One region of the Halomonas sp. SL1 genome, then DNA from elsewhere that is predicted to be linked to it. Evidence: predicted binding sites of a transcription regulator. Region 1 holds the regulator's gene; each other region holds the start of a gene.
The links. The regulator FNR, encoded in region 1, switches genes on or off when oxygen is low (the NO sensors DNR and NnrR bind a similar motif). The targets are predictions, from matches to a motif close to TTGATNTANATCAA.
Positions count from the first base shown of each region.

Region 2: C9J49_RS15815 (OmpW family protein) is a predicted target of FNR. The motif match lies at 3,765-3,778, and genes of this name have one in related genera.
Region 3: C9J49_RS00175 (Hsp20/alpha crystallin family protein) is a predicted target of FNR. The motif match lies at 2,351-2,364, and genes of this name have one in related genera.

Region 1 covers NZ_PYUQ02000010.1:46,631-51,698, reverse strand. Annotated here, with positions in the region: gene ttcA (tRNA 2-thiocytidine(32) synthetase TtcA) at 1-861, shown strand, start outside; gene fnr (fumarate/nitrate reduction transcriptional regulator Fnr) at 1,046-1,789, opposite strand; gene C9J49_RS03960 (hypothetical protein) at 1,859-2,827, opposite strand; gene C9J49_RS03955 (sulfite exporter TauE/SafE family protein) at 2,916-3,638, opposite strand; gene ccoS (cbb3-type cytochrome oxidase assembly protein CcoS) at 3,635-3,877, opposite strand; gene C9J49_RS03945 (heavy metal translocating P-type ATPase) at 3,874-5,068, opposite strand, start outside.
Region 2 covers NZ_PYUQ02000026.1:18,607-23,674, forward strand. Annotated here, with positions in the region: gene C9J49_RS15790 (amino acid ABC transporter substrate-binding protein) at 1-631, shown strand, start outside; gene C9J49_RS15795 (amino acid ABC transporter permease) at 647-1,321, shown strand; gene C9J49_RS15800 (amino acid ABC transporter ATP-binding protein) at 1,318-2,064, shown strand; gene C9J49_RS15805 (YqcC family protein) at 2,132-2,464, shown strand; gene C9J49_RS15810 (gamma-glutamylcyclotransferase family protein) at 2,472-2,972, shown strand; gene C9J49_RS15815 (OmpW family protein) at 3,054-3,668, opposite strand; gene C9J49_RS15820 (OmpW family protein) at 3,833-4,441, opposite strand; gene C9J49_RS15825 (hypothetical protein) at 4,715-5,020, shown strand.
Region 3 covers NZ_PYUQ02000001.1:32,826-37,893, forward strand. Annotated here, with positions in the region: gene C9J49_RS00155 (ribose-phosphate diphosphokinase) at 1-133, shown strand, start outside; gene C9J49_RS00160 (cell division protein ZipA C-terminal FtsZ-binding domain-containing protein) at 380-1,000, shown strand; gene C9J49_RS00165 (YrhK family protein) at 1,030-1,314, shown strand; gene C9J49_RS00170 (zinc metalloprotease HtpX) at 1,332-2,270, opposite strand; gene C9J49_RS00175 (Hsp20/alpha crystallin family protein) at 2,553-3,059, shown strand; gene C9J49_RS00180 (ATP-dependent zinc protease) at 3,208-3,783, shown strand; gene C9J49_RS00185 (O-methyltransferase) at 3,821-4,447, shown strand; gene C9J49_RS00190 (thiol-disulfide oxidoreductase DCC family protein) at 4,479-4,844, shown strand; gene C9J49_RS00195 (LysR family transcriptional regulator) at 4,863-5,068, opposite strand, start outside.

The DNA.
Region 1 (5,068 bases):
GCCGAGCCGTCGACCCTGTCCGCCGAGGCGCCCGACGCCAAGGCCAAGCGCGAGTTCAACAAGCTGCAGAAGCGGCTGCGGCGCCAGGTCGGCAACGCCATCATCGACTTCGACATGATCCGCGAGGGTGACAAGGTGATGGTGTGCCTGTCCGGCGGCAAGGACAGCTACACCATGCTGGAGATCCTGCGGAATCTGCAGCGCAACGCGCCGGTGAACTTCTCGCTGGTGGCGGTGAACCTCGACCAGAAGCAGCCCGGCTTCCCCGAGCATGTGCTGCCCGAGTACCTGGACGGGCTCGGCGTCGATTACCATATCCTCGAGCGCGACACCTACTCGGTGGTCAAGGAGAAGACCCCGGAAGGCAAGACCACCTGCGCGCTGTGCTCGCGGCTGCGCCGCGGCTCCCTCTATGGCTATGCCGAGGAGATCGGTGCCACCAAGATCGCGCTCGGTCATCATCGCGAGGACATCCTCGAGACGCTGTTCCTCAACATGTTCTTCGGCGGCAGCCTCAAGTCGATGCCGCCCAAGCTGCTCTCCGACGACGGCAAGAACATCGTCATCCGCCCGCTGGCCTACTGCCGCGAGGCCGACATCGCCGAGTTCTCGGAGCGCATGGCCTTCCCGATCATCCCCTGCAACCTGTGCGGCTCGCAGCCCAACCTGCAGCGCCAAGTGGTCAAGGAAATGCTGGCCGAGTGGGAGGCCAAGCATCCCGGCCGTCTGGAAAGCATGTTCAAGGCGGTCACCAACGTCGCCCCCTCGCAGCTGGCCGACCGCGAGCTGTTCGACTTCGCCGGGCTGGAGGACAAGCAGGCGAAGATGCAGGCCGACCGCATCGATCTGCATAACGAGTGAGTAGCGCCTAGCGGCAAGCGCCCGGCTGCTCAGTAACGGGCGGCAGATGTCGAGGAAGCCAATGAGAAACCCACGGGACGTCGAGTCCTGTGGGTTTCTTCGTTGACGTCAGGAATGGCCATGACATCATCCTGCCGCGCTTGGCGCTTGGCGCTTGGCGCTTGGCGCTTGGCGCTTGGCGCTGTCAGCGGCAGCCCTCTTCCTCGGCCAGCTCGGCCAGGGCGTCCAGGTCGAGGATGTTCACCTCGCGGCCGGAGACGGCCACCAGGCCCTGCTGCTGGAAGCGGCCCAGGATGCGGCTGACGGTTTCCACGGCCAGCCCCAGGTAGTTGCCGATGTCGGCCCGGGACATGGAGAGCCGGAAGCTGTAGGCGGAGTAGCCGCGGCGCCGGAAGCGGTCGGAGAGGCTGGCGAAGAAGGTGGCCAGCCGCTGGTCGGCGGTCTTGCGCGACAGCAGGCGCATCATGCGGCGGTCGTCGCGCATTTCCTTGCTCATGCTGCGGTAGAGCTGGGCGCGCAGCTCCGGCAGGCTTTCCGACAGGGCATCCAGGCGATCGAAGGGGATCTCGCACACGGTGGTGGTCTCGAGCGCGATGACCGAGCCGGGATAGGTCGACTCGTCGATGCCGTCCAGCCCCACCAGTTCGCTGGGCAGATAGAAGTTGGTCAGCTGATCCATGCCGCCGCCTTCGCTGGTGATCTGCTTGAGGCTGCCGGAGCGAACCGCATAGACGCTGGTGAAGGGGCTGCCCTGACGGAACAGCGACTCGCCCTTCTTGAGCGGCGGACGGCGGCGGATGATGGCATCGAACTGATCGATGTCCTCGAGTTCGAGGGCCAGGGGCAGGCACAGGGAACTCAGGCTGCAGGTCCGGCAGCGGGTCTCGTGCAGCAGTGAGCGGCGCCTGCCGGCTGCGATATCGGGCATGCTGTCCTCCTTGATCGGGGCTTGCCTTCCCCATTATGGCGGATAGCACCCGCCCGGGCATAGCATCCCTTAGCCGTGTCCCGCGCCCGAACGGCGGCAGCGCGACCAGTGCCCCGATGCGGTGGCCAGTCGCCCCTCATCCAGCGCCGCGGCATAGTCCTCGGCCGAGCCGGCGTTGCAGGCCACGGCGTCGGGCAGCCGCGAGATGGCACCGGGGCCAAGCCCCAGCCGGTCGCGGGCCTGCTCGCGTCGCGTCTGCGCCCTGGCGTCCTCCAGCGCGGCGCCGTGGCGGGCGTAGAACCCGCCTCCCAGCGACCGATAGCCGTTTCCGGCCAGGCGGTCCTCGATCCGAGCCAGCAGCGTCGCCGGCAGCGTCGACTCGCCCTCCTGCCAAGCGGGGTCCGGGCGCAGCGAGAGGCGTGGCGGCGTCATGGTCATCAGCGTGGCGAGCGCCGCGGCGGCCTCCTGCTCGGGCGTCGCCGGCGGCACGATCAGCACCAGGTTCAGCGAGTGCCAGCCCATGCGGACGCTCTCGTCGAGCAGCGGCTCGATGCGTGACTGCAGCCGCGTCAGGGCTTCCGGGCGGTCGGCCCTCGGCAGGCGCATGACCAGCTTCAGGCGGTTGAAGCCCAGTGCCTCCAGATGGCGCAGGGTGAGAAGATCCGTGGCACGGGGATCGAGTTCGACGGTGAAGTCGCGCCAATGTCCCGATTCGAAGGGAAAGCGCGAGGCCAGCCGATCGACCAGCCCGCTCATCCGCGACAGGCTCAGCCAGGGGGGCAGGCTGCCGCCCCAGTGCAGGGCCTCGATCCGTCGATCGGGGGCGAGGCAGCGTCGCACCAGCACCATCTCGCGATCCAGTCGGGCCAGGTCGACTTCGAACGGGTCCATGCCCTTGGCGTGATCGACGCGCGCGTCGCCATCGTGGCGCAGCGGCAGGCGCAGATGCAGCGACAGGGGACGGGCGTCGGCGTTGCTGGCGGCCAGCGCCGCGGCGTAGTCGTCGGCGCCGAAGTCGGAAGGAGCGGTGACGGGCATGGCAGGATTCCGGGAGTGCATGCCATCAGGCTAGCGGTCGCGGAAGCGGGCGGTGTTGCGCTGGGTCAAGCGCGACGGCGAAAGCGGTTCAGTGCTGCCCGGCGTGGCCGGCCTCGTGGGGCATCGCGCCCGGCCACAGCCCCCACAGCTGCCACAGGGCGAAGCCGATGATCGTCAGTGCCGCCAGGGTGCGGGTGGCCGGGTGGCGGATCAGGCCGCCCAGCCGACGCGCGGCCAGGCCGGTGGCCAGCAGCGCCGGCAGGGTGCCGAGTCCGAAGGCGCCCATCAGCGCCGCGCCGCGCAGCGGATCGGCGCTGGCCAGGCTCCAGGTCAGCATCGAGTAGACCAGTCCGCAGGGCAGCCAGCCCCAGACGGCGCCCAGGGCCATCGCCTGGGGCACCGTCACGACCGGCATCAGTCGCCGTCCGAGGGGCTCCAGGCGGCGCCACAGGCGCTTGCCGAGGGCCTCCAGCCTCAACAGCCCCTTCCACCAGTCGGCGATGTAGAGCGCCATCAGGATCAGCATCGTCGCGGCCAGCACCTGCAGCGCCAGGCGCACCCCGGGGGCCAGCCCGACCAGGGTGCCGAGCCCGGCGGCCAGGGCGCCCGCGAGCACGTAGCTGGCGATGCGCCCCAGGTTGTAGCCCAGCAGCAGGCCGCCGAGCCGGACCGGATGGCGCAGGCTGGGCGGCACGGCGAAACTCAGGGCGCTCATGATGCCGCCGCACATACCGATGCAGTGGGCGCCGCCGAGCAGGCCGAAGACGAAGGCCGCGGCCAGCGGTGGCAGGTCGAGTCCGGTGGGGTTCATCGGGCGTCCTTGTCGCTGTCCTTGTCCCGGGTTCGGTCACGGTCGGGGGCGGCGTTCGGCTCGCCCGCATCGTGCGCTGGGCCTGGCCCTTGCGGCGGGTCGTCATCGTCGAACAGGATGCGATGCGCAGGGCCTTCCAGGTCCTCGAACTGGTCGTGGCGCACGGCCCAGAAGAAGGCCCAGACGGCCAGGCCGAGCAGGATCAGCGACAGCGGTATCAGCAGGTAGAGAATGCTCATGATGCCTCCCGGGCGAGGGTATTCTCGGCGCGCCGCTGGCGGGCCAGCCTCAGGGCATTGGCGACCACCACCAGCGAACTCGCCGACATGCCCAGCGCCGCCAGCCAGGGGGGCACCCAGCCCAGCGCCGCCGGGGGCAGGGCCAGCAGGTTGTAGGCCAGCGCCCAGCCCAGGTTCTGGCGGATGATGCGCCGCGTGGCGCGGCCGACGTCGAGCGCTTCGACCAGCCGCCCGAGATGGGGGCCGAGCAGCACGGCGTCGGCCCGGGTGCGGGCCAGGTCGGTGGCCGCGTTCATGGCGAAGGCGATGTCGGCGCCGGCCAGCACCGGGATGTCGTTGATGCCGTCGCCGACCATGGCCACCCGCTGGCCCTCGGCCTGGCAGTCGCGCAGCCGAGCGAGCTTGTCCTCGGGGCTCGCGCCGGCGCGCCACTCGGCGATGCCCAGTCGCTCGGCCAGTGCCCGGGTGGGCCCCTCGGCGTCGCCGGACAGCAGTTCCACCGCGATGCCTCGCGCCGCCAGGGCGGCGACGGTGGTGGCGGCATCTTCCCGAGGCTGGTCGCCCAGGGCGAACCAGGCCCGTGGCTCGCCGTCCTCGGCCAGCAGCAGCCAGTGGCCGATCTCGGCACCGCTGTCCGGATTCGTCGGCACTCGGTCCGGGGCCGCGAAGTCGGGCCGGCCGAGCCGCCAGGGACGGCCGTCGATCTCGCCGGCGAGGCCCAGGCCGGGGCGGGCGGTGACGTCGCGGGCACTGATGCCGGCGCGGCGATGGGGGCGAAAGGCGCGGGCGATGGGATGCTCGGAATGGGCCTCCAGGGCCGCGGCCAGCGCGGTGAGACGCTCGGGGTCGTGTTCCGCCAGCGGCACGGTGCGCTCCAGCCGCATCTCGCCTTGGGTCAGGGTGCCGGTCTTGTCGAAGATCATCCGGTCGAGGCGCGGCAGGGTCTCCAGGGCGTCGGCACGGGTCAGCAGCACGCCGCGGCGGTAGAGCCTGCCGTGGGCGGCGGTCAGGGCGGCGGGCGTGGCCAGCGCCAGGGCGCAGGGACAGCTGACCACCAGCACCGAGAGGGTCACCCAGAAGGCCCGCTCGGGGTCGACGAATGACCAGACCCATCCGGTGGCGGCGGCGATCAGCAGCACCTGGATCACGAAGTGATGGGCCAGCCGGGCCGCCCGGCGCGCGACGGGCGGG
Region 2 (5,068 bases), on a different contig from region 1:
GCAGGACACCCTCAAGGGCTTCGAGGTCGATGTCATGAATGCGGTGGGCGAGGCGATGGGCGCCGAGGTGACGTTCGTGACCGCCAATTTCTCCGGCCTGTTCGGCATGCTGGAGTCCGGTCGCATCGATACTATCGCCAACCAGATCACCATCACCGAGGAGCGCGAGGCGAAGTATGTCTTCACCGCGCCCTACGTCTATGACGGCGCCCAGGTGGTGGTCAAGGAGGGCAATGACGCGATCGACGGCGTCGAGGACCTGCGCGGCAAGCGCGTGGCGGTGAACCTCGGCTCCAACTACGAGCAGCTGCTGCGCGAGCTGCCCTACGCCGACGACATCGATATCCGCACCTACGAGAGCAACATCGAGCAGGACACCGCACTGGGCCGCGTCGACGCCTTCGTCATGGATCGCGTCAGTGCCAGCCAGGTGATCCAGGAGAAGCCGCTGCCGCTGCAGCTGGCCGGCCAGCCGTTCTCCGAGATCCACAACGCCCTGCCGTTCCGCGACACCGAGCAGGGACGTACCCTGCGCGACGAGGTCGACGCGGCGCTCGAGGCCCTGCGCGAGGACGGCACCCTGGCCGATATCTCCGAGCGCTGGTTCGGCAACGACATCACGCGGCCCTGAGGCGCAGCACCCGACATGAGCGTGCTCGATTTCGACTACATGCTGGGGCTCGCGCCCATTCTGCTCGGCTATCTGCCGCTGACCCTGGCGATGGCCGCGGCGGGGATGGTGCTGGCCCTGGCTCTGGCCTGCGGACTGGCGGTGATACGGGTGTTGAAGCTTCCGGGGCTGAACGGCATCACCCTGCTGTTCATCTCCTTCTTCCGCGGTACCCCGCTGCTGGTGCAGCTGTTCCTGTTCTACTATGGCCTGCCCCAGGTGCTGGCTTTCCTGACCCAGATCGATGGCATCACCGCCACCATCATGGGGCTGACGCTGCACTTCTCGGCCTACATGGCGGAATCGATCCGCGCCGCCATCGTCGGCGTGGACCGCAGCCAGACCGAGGCGGCGCTGTCCATCGGCATGACCAACGGCCAGCTGATGCGGCGGATCGTGCTGCCCCAGGCCACCCGGGTGGCCGTGCCGACGCTGATGAACTATTTCATCGACATGATCAAGGCCACCTCCCTGGCATTCACTCTCGGCGTCACCGAGCTGATGGGGGCCACTCAGAAGGAGGCGGCGGGCAGCTTCCTCTATTTCGAGGCCTTCATCACCGTGGCGATGATCTACTGGGCCATCGTCGAGCTGCTGGCCTGGTGCCAGCGGCGCCTGGAACGCCGACTCAACGAGGCCTATCGCCGATGATCAAGGTCAACCAACTCGTCAAGCGCTTCGGCGACAGCATAGTGCTGGACGGCATCGATCTGGAGATCGAGCGGGGCGAGATCATCGTGGTGATCGGCCCGTCGGGCACCGGCAAGTCGACCCTGCTGCGCTGCCTCAACTTCCTGGAGCGGCCCGACGCCGGCCGGCTGACCCTGGGCGACCTGGAGGTCGACGTGACCCGGGCCAGCCGCGCCGACATCCTGTCTGCAAGACGGCGTACCGCCTTCGTGTTCCAGAACTACGCGCTGTTCGCCAACAAGACGGCGCTGGAGAACATCGCCGAGGGACTGATCGTGGTCAATCGCTGGCCCAAGGCGAAGGCCCATGCCCGGGCTCGGGAGATCCTCGAGCGCATCGGCCTGGCCGACAAGGCGGACGCCTATCCGGCCTCGCTGTCCGGCGGCCAGCAGCAGCGGGTCGGCATCGGCCGCGCCATGGCCGCCCAGGCCGAGGTGATCCTGTTCGACGAGCCGACCTCGTCGCTGGACCCGGAGTGGGTCGACGAGGTGCTGGCGCTGATGAAGCAGCTGGCCGCCGAGCGCCAGACCATGCTGGTGGTGACCCACGAGATGGCCTTCGCCCGGGACGTCGCCGATCGGGTGGTGTTCATGGAGGGCGGGCGCATCGTCGAGCAGGGCCCGCCCTCGCGGCTGTTCCAGGCACCCGAGGACCCGCGAACCCGGGACTTCCTGCGCAAGGTGCTGCCCGCCGCGCCGGCGTGACGGGGGGTGGCCCGCATCGTGCAGGCGCGGGATAATGGTCCCCTAGTCAGATCAGAGGTATTTCCCCATGACCGTTCATCAGGAACTCGAGCAGGCATTGCGCGAACTCGAGTCCACCATGAAGGCGTCCGACCTGTGGCGCATGGAGCAGCCCGCGCCGGAGGCCTTCAACAGCTCCCAGCCGTTCTGCATCGACACGATGTCGCTGCCCCAGTGGCTGCGCTTCGTGTTCATCGCCCGGCTCGAGGCGCTGGTCGAGGCGCGCGCACCGATGCCGGCGAGCTGCGACGTGGCCCCCGCCGTGGACGCCTACCTGATCCAGGAAGGGGCGAAGGCCAGCCAGCGGGTGCTGATGGGCAAGGTGGTGGAGCGGATCGACCAGCTGGTCACCGAGAACTGAGTCGCCCATGCCCTATTACTTCGCCTACGGCAGCAACATGAACGCCGCCCGGATCGAGGCGCGGATCGGCACGACCCGGCGTGCCCTGCCCGGGGTGCTGCGCGACCATGCCCTGCGTTTCGACAAGGCCTCGCGAGTGGCCGGCATCAGCCACGCCAACGTGGTGCCCGCCGACGGTGAGCGGGTCGAGGGAGCGCTGTTCGAGCTGCTCGCCCCGGAGCAGATCGAGTGCATGGACCCCTTCGAGGGCTACCCCCACGACTACGATCGGCTGCGCCTGCCCATCCACACGGGGCAAGGCCCCATCGAGGCCTGGGTCTATGTGGCCGCGCCGGGTACCACCGGCGAGGCGCTGCGGCCGGCGCGGGAGTATCTCGACCACCTCCTGGCCGGGAAGCCCTTCCTGAGTGCCGACTATCACGCCCGCCTGGCCGATGTGGAAGCCATCCACGGCCTCGACGACGAGACGCTCAAGGCGCTGGGGCTGTCGCGCCATACCGCCCGCTAGCGGCGCCGACACTCGCCACGCGGCTCGCACGCCAAAAGGCCCGCCGTTCGGCGGGCCTTTTGCATGGCATGTCGACGCGGCTCAGAAGCGGAAGCTGATGCCGCCCATCACCACCAGCGGGTCGATCTCGACGTTGCCGATGTCGGTGCCGCCGAGCTCGGCATCGGTGTCGATGTCGAGATACCAGGCGGCGGCGTTGAGGGCCCAGTGTTCGTCGATCAGGAGGTCGACGCCCAGCTGGGCGGCCGCGCCCCAGGAGTCTTCCAGCTCCAGATCGCCGCCGTCGATGTGCTCGTCGGAGAAATGCGTGTAGTTGACGCCGACGCCGGCATAGGGCTGCACGCGCGCCTGGGTGCCACCCAGCGGATAGTACTGCAGGGTCAGCGTCGGCGGCAGGTGCTTGGTGGAGGCGAGGTTGGCGCCGTTGAGCTGAATGTCGTGCTCGAAGGGCTCGGCGGCCAGCAGCTCCATGCCCAGTTTGTCGGTGAAGCGATAGCCCAGGGTGAAGGCGAAGCCGTTGTCGTCCTGAACGTCGACCTCATAGGTGCCGCTGGCGAGATCGCCGTTATCGCTCTTGGGCGCGACCTTGGCCACGCCGACGCGGGTGTAGATATCGCCGGCGCCGTAGGCGAGCACCTGGCTGCTGGCGGCGAGGCCGGTGGCGACGATCAGGGTGGAAATCAGGGTGCGGCGCATGAGGCTGGCTCCTCGGTGAAGGTAAGCGAGGGCTCCAGTCTACGGGGTGCGCCGCGGCGCCGATTTGACTCAAGGCAAAATGGTTCGCGGCTTGAATTGATGCACGTCAAAACAGGACGCCGGGCACGGGGCCCGGCGTCTTGGTGGTCATGGCGTGGCGCGGATCAGAAGCGGTAGGTGAAGCCGCCGCCGACGGTGACCGGGTCGACGTCGATGTCGCCGGCATCCTGGCCGTTGATCTCGATGTCGGGGCTGACATCGGCGTAGTTGGCGAAGGCGCCGACCAGCAGGTGGTCGGTCAGGGCGAAGTCCACGCCAAGCTGGGCGGCGGCGCCGTAGGAGTCATCGACATCCAGGCCGGCAACCGTCACGTCGTTGAAGTCGGTGTAGTTGAGGCCCGCACCAGCGTAGGGCTGGATGCGCGATCCGGTGCCGCCCAGCGGGTAGTAGTTGAGCATCAGGTTGATCGGGCGGCGGTCCACGGAGCCGACGTTGGTGCCGCCGATGGCCACATCGTGCTCGATGTCCTGAGTGCCGTTGAGCTCGACGCCGAACTTGTCGTGGAACTGATAGCCCAGGCCGTAGGAGAAGCCGCGCTCGTCGGAGACGTCGATATCGTCGCCGTTGAGGGAGCCGATGTCGTCGTTGACTTCGGACTTGGCGATGCCGCCGCGCACGTAGATGTCGCCGGCCTGGTAGGCCATGGCGGACTGGGCGCCGACGAGGCCGGCGGCGGCAATGGCGGTGGCGGTGATCAGACGGGTCATCTTCATGGGGAAACCTCCCTGGTTCGTCCTGGATGCCGACGCCGACCGATTCGGCGTCATCGCATGGAATGTGGTCAGTATAAAAACACTGTTTCTAAATGTCTTGTAGGATTTTTCTATCAAACCCCTGGCGGTTTTCTCCTGCTTTAACGAAAGCGCCTGCCGACAGGGACTTATGATGTACAGGGGGCGTATAGCTTTCACATTTCCTGCACGGATTCGCCGATCTCGAGGTTTTCGGCTTCACTGGATCGGTGAGACAGGCGACGGCGAGAGGGAATGGCCATGCGCTTCGAGACGCGGTTTCCCGCCAGGCTGGGGGCGGGCGACAGGCCGCTGGTCGCGCTGCTGACGGCGGCGGGGCTGTCGGTATGGTTGCTGTATCAACCCGCGCTGGTGCAGGGGCTCGACTGGCCCTGGCGGGCAGTGCTGGTGCTGCTGGGCATCTGGGCGCTGGGTGGCGCCTTTGCGCGGCCGGTGGCCATGTCGGTCGGTGGGCTGTGGCGATTCTCCGGCACGACCTGGAGCCGGGCGGCCCTGCCGCTGTTCGCCCTGGCGCTGTTGGGCAGGGGGCTGATGGGGTGATCTCGCCGCCCCGGGGACGTGACGACGGGATGACGAAACGAAAGAAGC
Region 3 (5,068 bases), on a different contig from region 1:
CCTGGCGGTGATCGAGGCCGCCGGCGTGGGGGAGGTGTGGAGCACCGACTGCATCGTCCATGTCAGCAACGCCATTCCCATGGCGCCGCTGCTGGCGCCGGCGCTGGCGAACGTGCTGGGTTCTCTGTACTAGCTGGCGGCGCCCTTGATGAGCTGGCGGCGCCCCGACGAGAGGGCGGGACTCGATCAGCGTGCGGCGCAGGTGTCGGGGTGACGCCAACTTTTCCTGACAAAGCAGTACGTTACGAAGCCTTGCTGACAAAGCCGAAAAATGCCGTGATTTCCGGGGGATGCTTCCGGCATGGAAGCATTGTGCCGAGGCCGTGGGCATGTTTCTTTCAGGGAAATGACGGTTCGATGGTGATAGAGGGCGATGGACATGATGAGCGGTGCCATGCTGATGGCCGTGGTGGCACTGGCCATGGGCGTCTCGGCCCTGGGGGTCTTCTGGTATCTGCGCCGAGACCGCGCCGAGACATCCGGCGAGCCGACGCCCGCGCCGGCGGCCAAGCCCGAGTCGCCGCCTGAACCCGCTTCGGCGTCCAGTGGCCCGACGCTCCCCGAGCCCGAGCAGGTGGCCGAGCGCTTTCGCGTCGCCAAGGGCGCTGAGGTGCGCCAGTGCCTGTTCGTGGTGCTCGACTGGCCGGGGCTCGATACCAATCGGCGTCTCCGGCGCAAGCTGGAGGAGGTCGGGGCGGCCTACGATCCGAAGCAGCGGGTCTACAACGTCCATCCGCCGCGCACCGGCTATCGCATGGTGATCGCCAACAGCACGCCGCCCGGCGCGCTGCCGCCGCTTCACGAGGACGGTGAGCATCCGGTGGTCGACGGCATCTCCATCCTGGTGCATTTTCGCAACAAGCGGCGGGTCGCCCACAGTCCCGATGCGCTGATCGACTTCACCCGCTCGGTGGCCGCGCTGGGCGGCAGGATCCTCGATGCCGAGCGTCAGGAAGTCGGCGACGAGGAGTTCGAACAGCTGCGACGCGCCGCTCCCTGAGACCTTCCCCATCGTCCAAGGAGATGTGCATGGCGCTATTCGATCGCGACCGGCGCGAGGAAAACCCGCGCACCCGCCGGCTCTACGCCCTCTGGGAGCTGATCTACACCTTCGTCGACTTCGGCGCCGCGGCTGCCTTCCTGGTCGGCTCGGTGCTGTTCCTCTACGAGAGCCAGCAGACGCTGGCGACCTGGTGCTTCATCGTCGGCTCGGCGCTGTTCGCCTTCAAGCCCACCATCCGCACCGTGCGCGACGTCAAGCTGGCGTCCATGGGTGACGTGGAAGACCTGGAGCGGGAAGGTCGCCGGGACTGAGCCGCCGGCGGCTTTCCTCAGCGCCAGCGGTGCCCGCCGCGACGTCGGGTCGGGATCGGGCGCCGAAGCGGCATGACCTCGTCGGTATCGCCGAACGGGGCATGTGGCGCGTCGTCGATCTCGGCCAGCCGGTGGATGCGTGCCGCGGTGGACGGATGAGTGCGCAGCCAGGCGATCTCCAGCGGCGGGCGACGCCCGAACAGGCTTGCCAGCCAGCCGCTGCGCTGACGCTCCAGTACCACCAGCGCCGAGGCGAGACCCGCCGGATCGCCGGTGAGCGCCACGGCCTCCATGTCGGCGGTGTATTCGCGATTGCGCGACAGCGCCAGTGATAGCAGCACGCTGAGCGTCGGCGCCACGGCGATCGTCAGCAGGGTGAGCCAGGGCAGGGAGCCCTCGCCGGACAGCATCATCGGCAGGCTGATCAGGATCGCCAGCTGCACGGCCGTGGTCAGCCACAGCGTCATGCGGGTCATGGCCGTGGCGATCGACATCACCCGGGTGTCGCCGCGCCGCAGATGGCTCACTTCATGGGCCAGCACCCCGCCCAGCTCCCGCCGCGTCAACGAGCGCAGCAGGCCGTCGGTGACCGCGATGCCGCCGTCGTGGGGGCCGCCCACGGCGAAGGCGTTGATCTCCGCCGAGGGCGCATAGTAGAGCTGCGGCGCGATCGTCAGGCCGGCGCCGGCGTAGAGATGCCGGAGCAGCGCATGCACCTCCGGCGCCCGGGACGGCGGCAGCCGCTCGGCGCCGGCCCGGGCCAGGATCATCCGGGCCGGCATCCAGCTCATCATCACGGCCGTCACGATCACCGCCGAGAGGCTCATCAGCACGCCGCCCGGTCCCGCCAGCAGGTAGCCGGGCAGGGACAGCGTCAGCGTCAGGCCGCCCAGGATCAGCACCGTCTGCAGTCCGTTGAACAGGCGATGCCGGCCGAGTTCGTGTTCCAGCACCATGCCGCGTCTCCCGTCGTTGGCCCTTTCCCCTAAGGCTAGCCGCCACGCCCGCGGTTGCGGGACAGGAACCGACACAAACGTTGATCGGCGTCATCGTGGTGAGTGATCGCTCGCCTACGCTTGATGATGCGACCGGCAAGCGCGGTCGTCTCCCTGCCGGCGAGGACGACGGGCGATGGATCGAGCGCATGGAGGGATCGAGGGCAGCTGAGGGATCGAGGATGGCTGCCAAGGCCTCGCCGCGCATTCTTCTGCGTATCGACGGTATCGAGGTGCCACATCATGGCCGACAAGACATTTCAACAAGCCGCTTCCTCCCGCCCGGCCACCGGGGCCGATGAGCCGGAAGCCCGGGTCCCCGAGTCGCGTCCCGCCAGCCCGTTCCGCGAGCTGGATCGCCTGTTCGATGGCCTGCTGGCGCGGGACTGGATGCATCCGCTGCGCTGGGATCGTCTGGAGCCGCGGATGCCGCGGGTCGATATCCTCGACAAGGACGCCGAGGTGGTGGTGCGCGCCGAGGTTCCCGGGTTCGCTCGCGAGGATCTCGACGTCTCGGTGACCGACCGCACGGTCACCATCAAGGGCGAGAGCCGCAAGGAGAGCGGCACGAAGGAGGAGGGTGAGTACTATCGCTGCGAGATCTCCCGCGGCAGCGTGCTGCGCACCGTGGAACTGCCCTGCGACATCGACGCCGACAAGGCCGGGGCGAGCTTCCGCGACGGGGTGCTGGAGCTGACCCTGCCCAAGGTCAAGGAGGCGCATCGCCGCCGGCTCGACATCTCATCATGACGGCGGCGCCCGCCGGTGCCTCTCGGGCCGGCGGGCGCGATGCCATGGCCCGACGGAACCCTGGACGCCGAGGACGTGTCAGATGACACTCGATGCTGCCCGGCCTGCGCCGGCACCGTCCTCAACCGTATGATTCGAAGGAGAGAACATGCACAAGTCCCTGTCGCGAGCCCTGATGCCCCTGCTGGGGGCCGGCCTGCTGTCCGGCACCGCCCTGGCCAGTGATGCCGAGGCGCCGGAAGTCTACGGCTGGGTGGAGAAGACCCTGATCGACCCGAGCTGGGGCGTGGAAGTGAAGGCCAAGCTCGACAGCGGCGCCCTGACGTCCTCCATGCAGGCGGAGGACATCGAGGAGTTCGAGCGCGACGGCGAGGACTGGGTGCGCTTTGAGGTCGAGGTCGAGGACGAGGAGAGCGGCGAGATCGTCAGCCACGAATTCGAGCGTCAGCTCTATCGCGACCTTACCGTGGTCGGTGCCGGCGGCCGGGATCACCGCCCGGTGGTGCTGATGACGATCTGCATGGGCGACGAACGCTTCGAGGAGCAGTTCAGCCTCGAGGACCGCAGCGACATGAACTATCCGGTGCTGCTGGGACGCCGCACCATCCAGAGCCTCGGCCATCTCGACGTCACCGAGACCTTCCTGCAGTCGCCGAGCTGCGATGACGACTCGACGCTGCATCGTCATGCCGACAAGGAGTACGAGGACAAGATCGGCGTCTGAGGGCCGCCAGCCGCGAGCACGACGATCACGAGACGACATGCCAGAGGATATGGCCATGGAACACGCCACGCCCTTCGGGGCCCTGCTGGCCGAGCTGGAGAGTCTCGGCGAGCACCACGACCGGAGCGTCACGACGCCGGACGAGCGACTGCGCAACATCACCCGCGATACCGGCGAGTTCCTCGCCGTGCTGGTCCGGGCGACCGGGGCGCGGCGTATCCTCGAGATCGGTACCTCCAACGGCTACTCCACCCTGTGGCTGGCCGAGGCGGCCCGGGCGCTCGGCGGCCGGGTCACCACGGTGGAGTGGGCCGCCGGACGCTGGAGCATGGCCGGCGAACACTTCGCCCGGGCCGGGCTGGCGGACGTGATCGAATCGCTGCATGCCGAGGCCGGCCGGGTGCTCGACCGCGAGGCCCCGGCCTCGCGGGACCTGGTGTTCCTCGATGCCGACCGCGAGCGCTACGTCGACTGGTGGCCCGTGGTGCGCGAGACCCTGGCGCCGGGCGGGCTGCTGGTGGTGGACAACGCCACCTCCCACGCCGACGAGCTGGCGCCGTTCATCGATCTGGTGGAGGCGGACGATGACTTCACCACCAGCCTGGTGCCGGTGGGCAAGGGCGAGTTCCTGGCGACCCGGACCCCGGCGTCCGCGACCGCCTGACCCACCGCGCGCGTCTCACGATGAGGTTGCCATGCCAGAGGAACCGACGCTAAGGGTCTACTACGATGCGGTCTGCCCGACATGTCGCCGCGATCGGCGCCGCTACGAGCGAATGGCCGGCGAGGCGTCGGCAGTGGAATGGGTCGACGTCACCGCCAACCAGGCGCGCCTGCGCGAACGCGGCATCGATCCGAATGATGCCCTGCATTCCCTTCACGTCGAGGACGAGCACGGCCGGCTGTGTGACGGTCTCGACGCCTACCTCCTGCTGATGCGCCGGGTGCCGCGGCTGCGCCCGCTGGCGTGGCTGATCGGCCTGCCGCTGATCAATCCGGCGCTCGCCGTGGCCTATCGCCACGGGGTGCGCCGCCGCCTGCGCCGTCAGGGGCGGCGGTGAGCCGCCGCCGGGCGCCCGTCAGCGCGGTCGCCAGGCCGCCGGCAGATGCTCGACCAGATAGTCCATGAAGGCGTAGACCTTGGGCGTCAGCGCCAGCCGGTCGTCGACGCACAGATAGATATCCATCGGCTCCGACACCGCGCGGGTGTCGCTGCCGTCCCCTTCCTCCACGTCCACGAACAGCGGCACCAGGCGCCCCGCCGCGATGTGCGGGGCGGCGATGA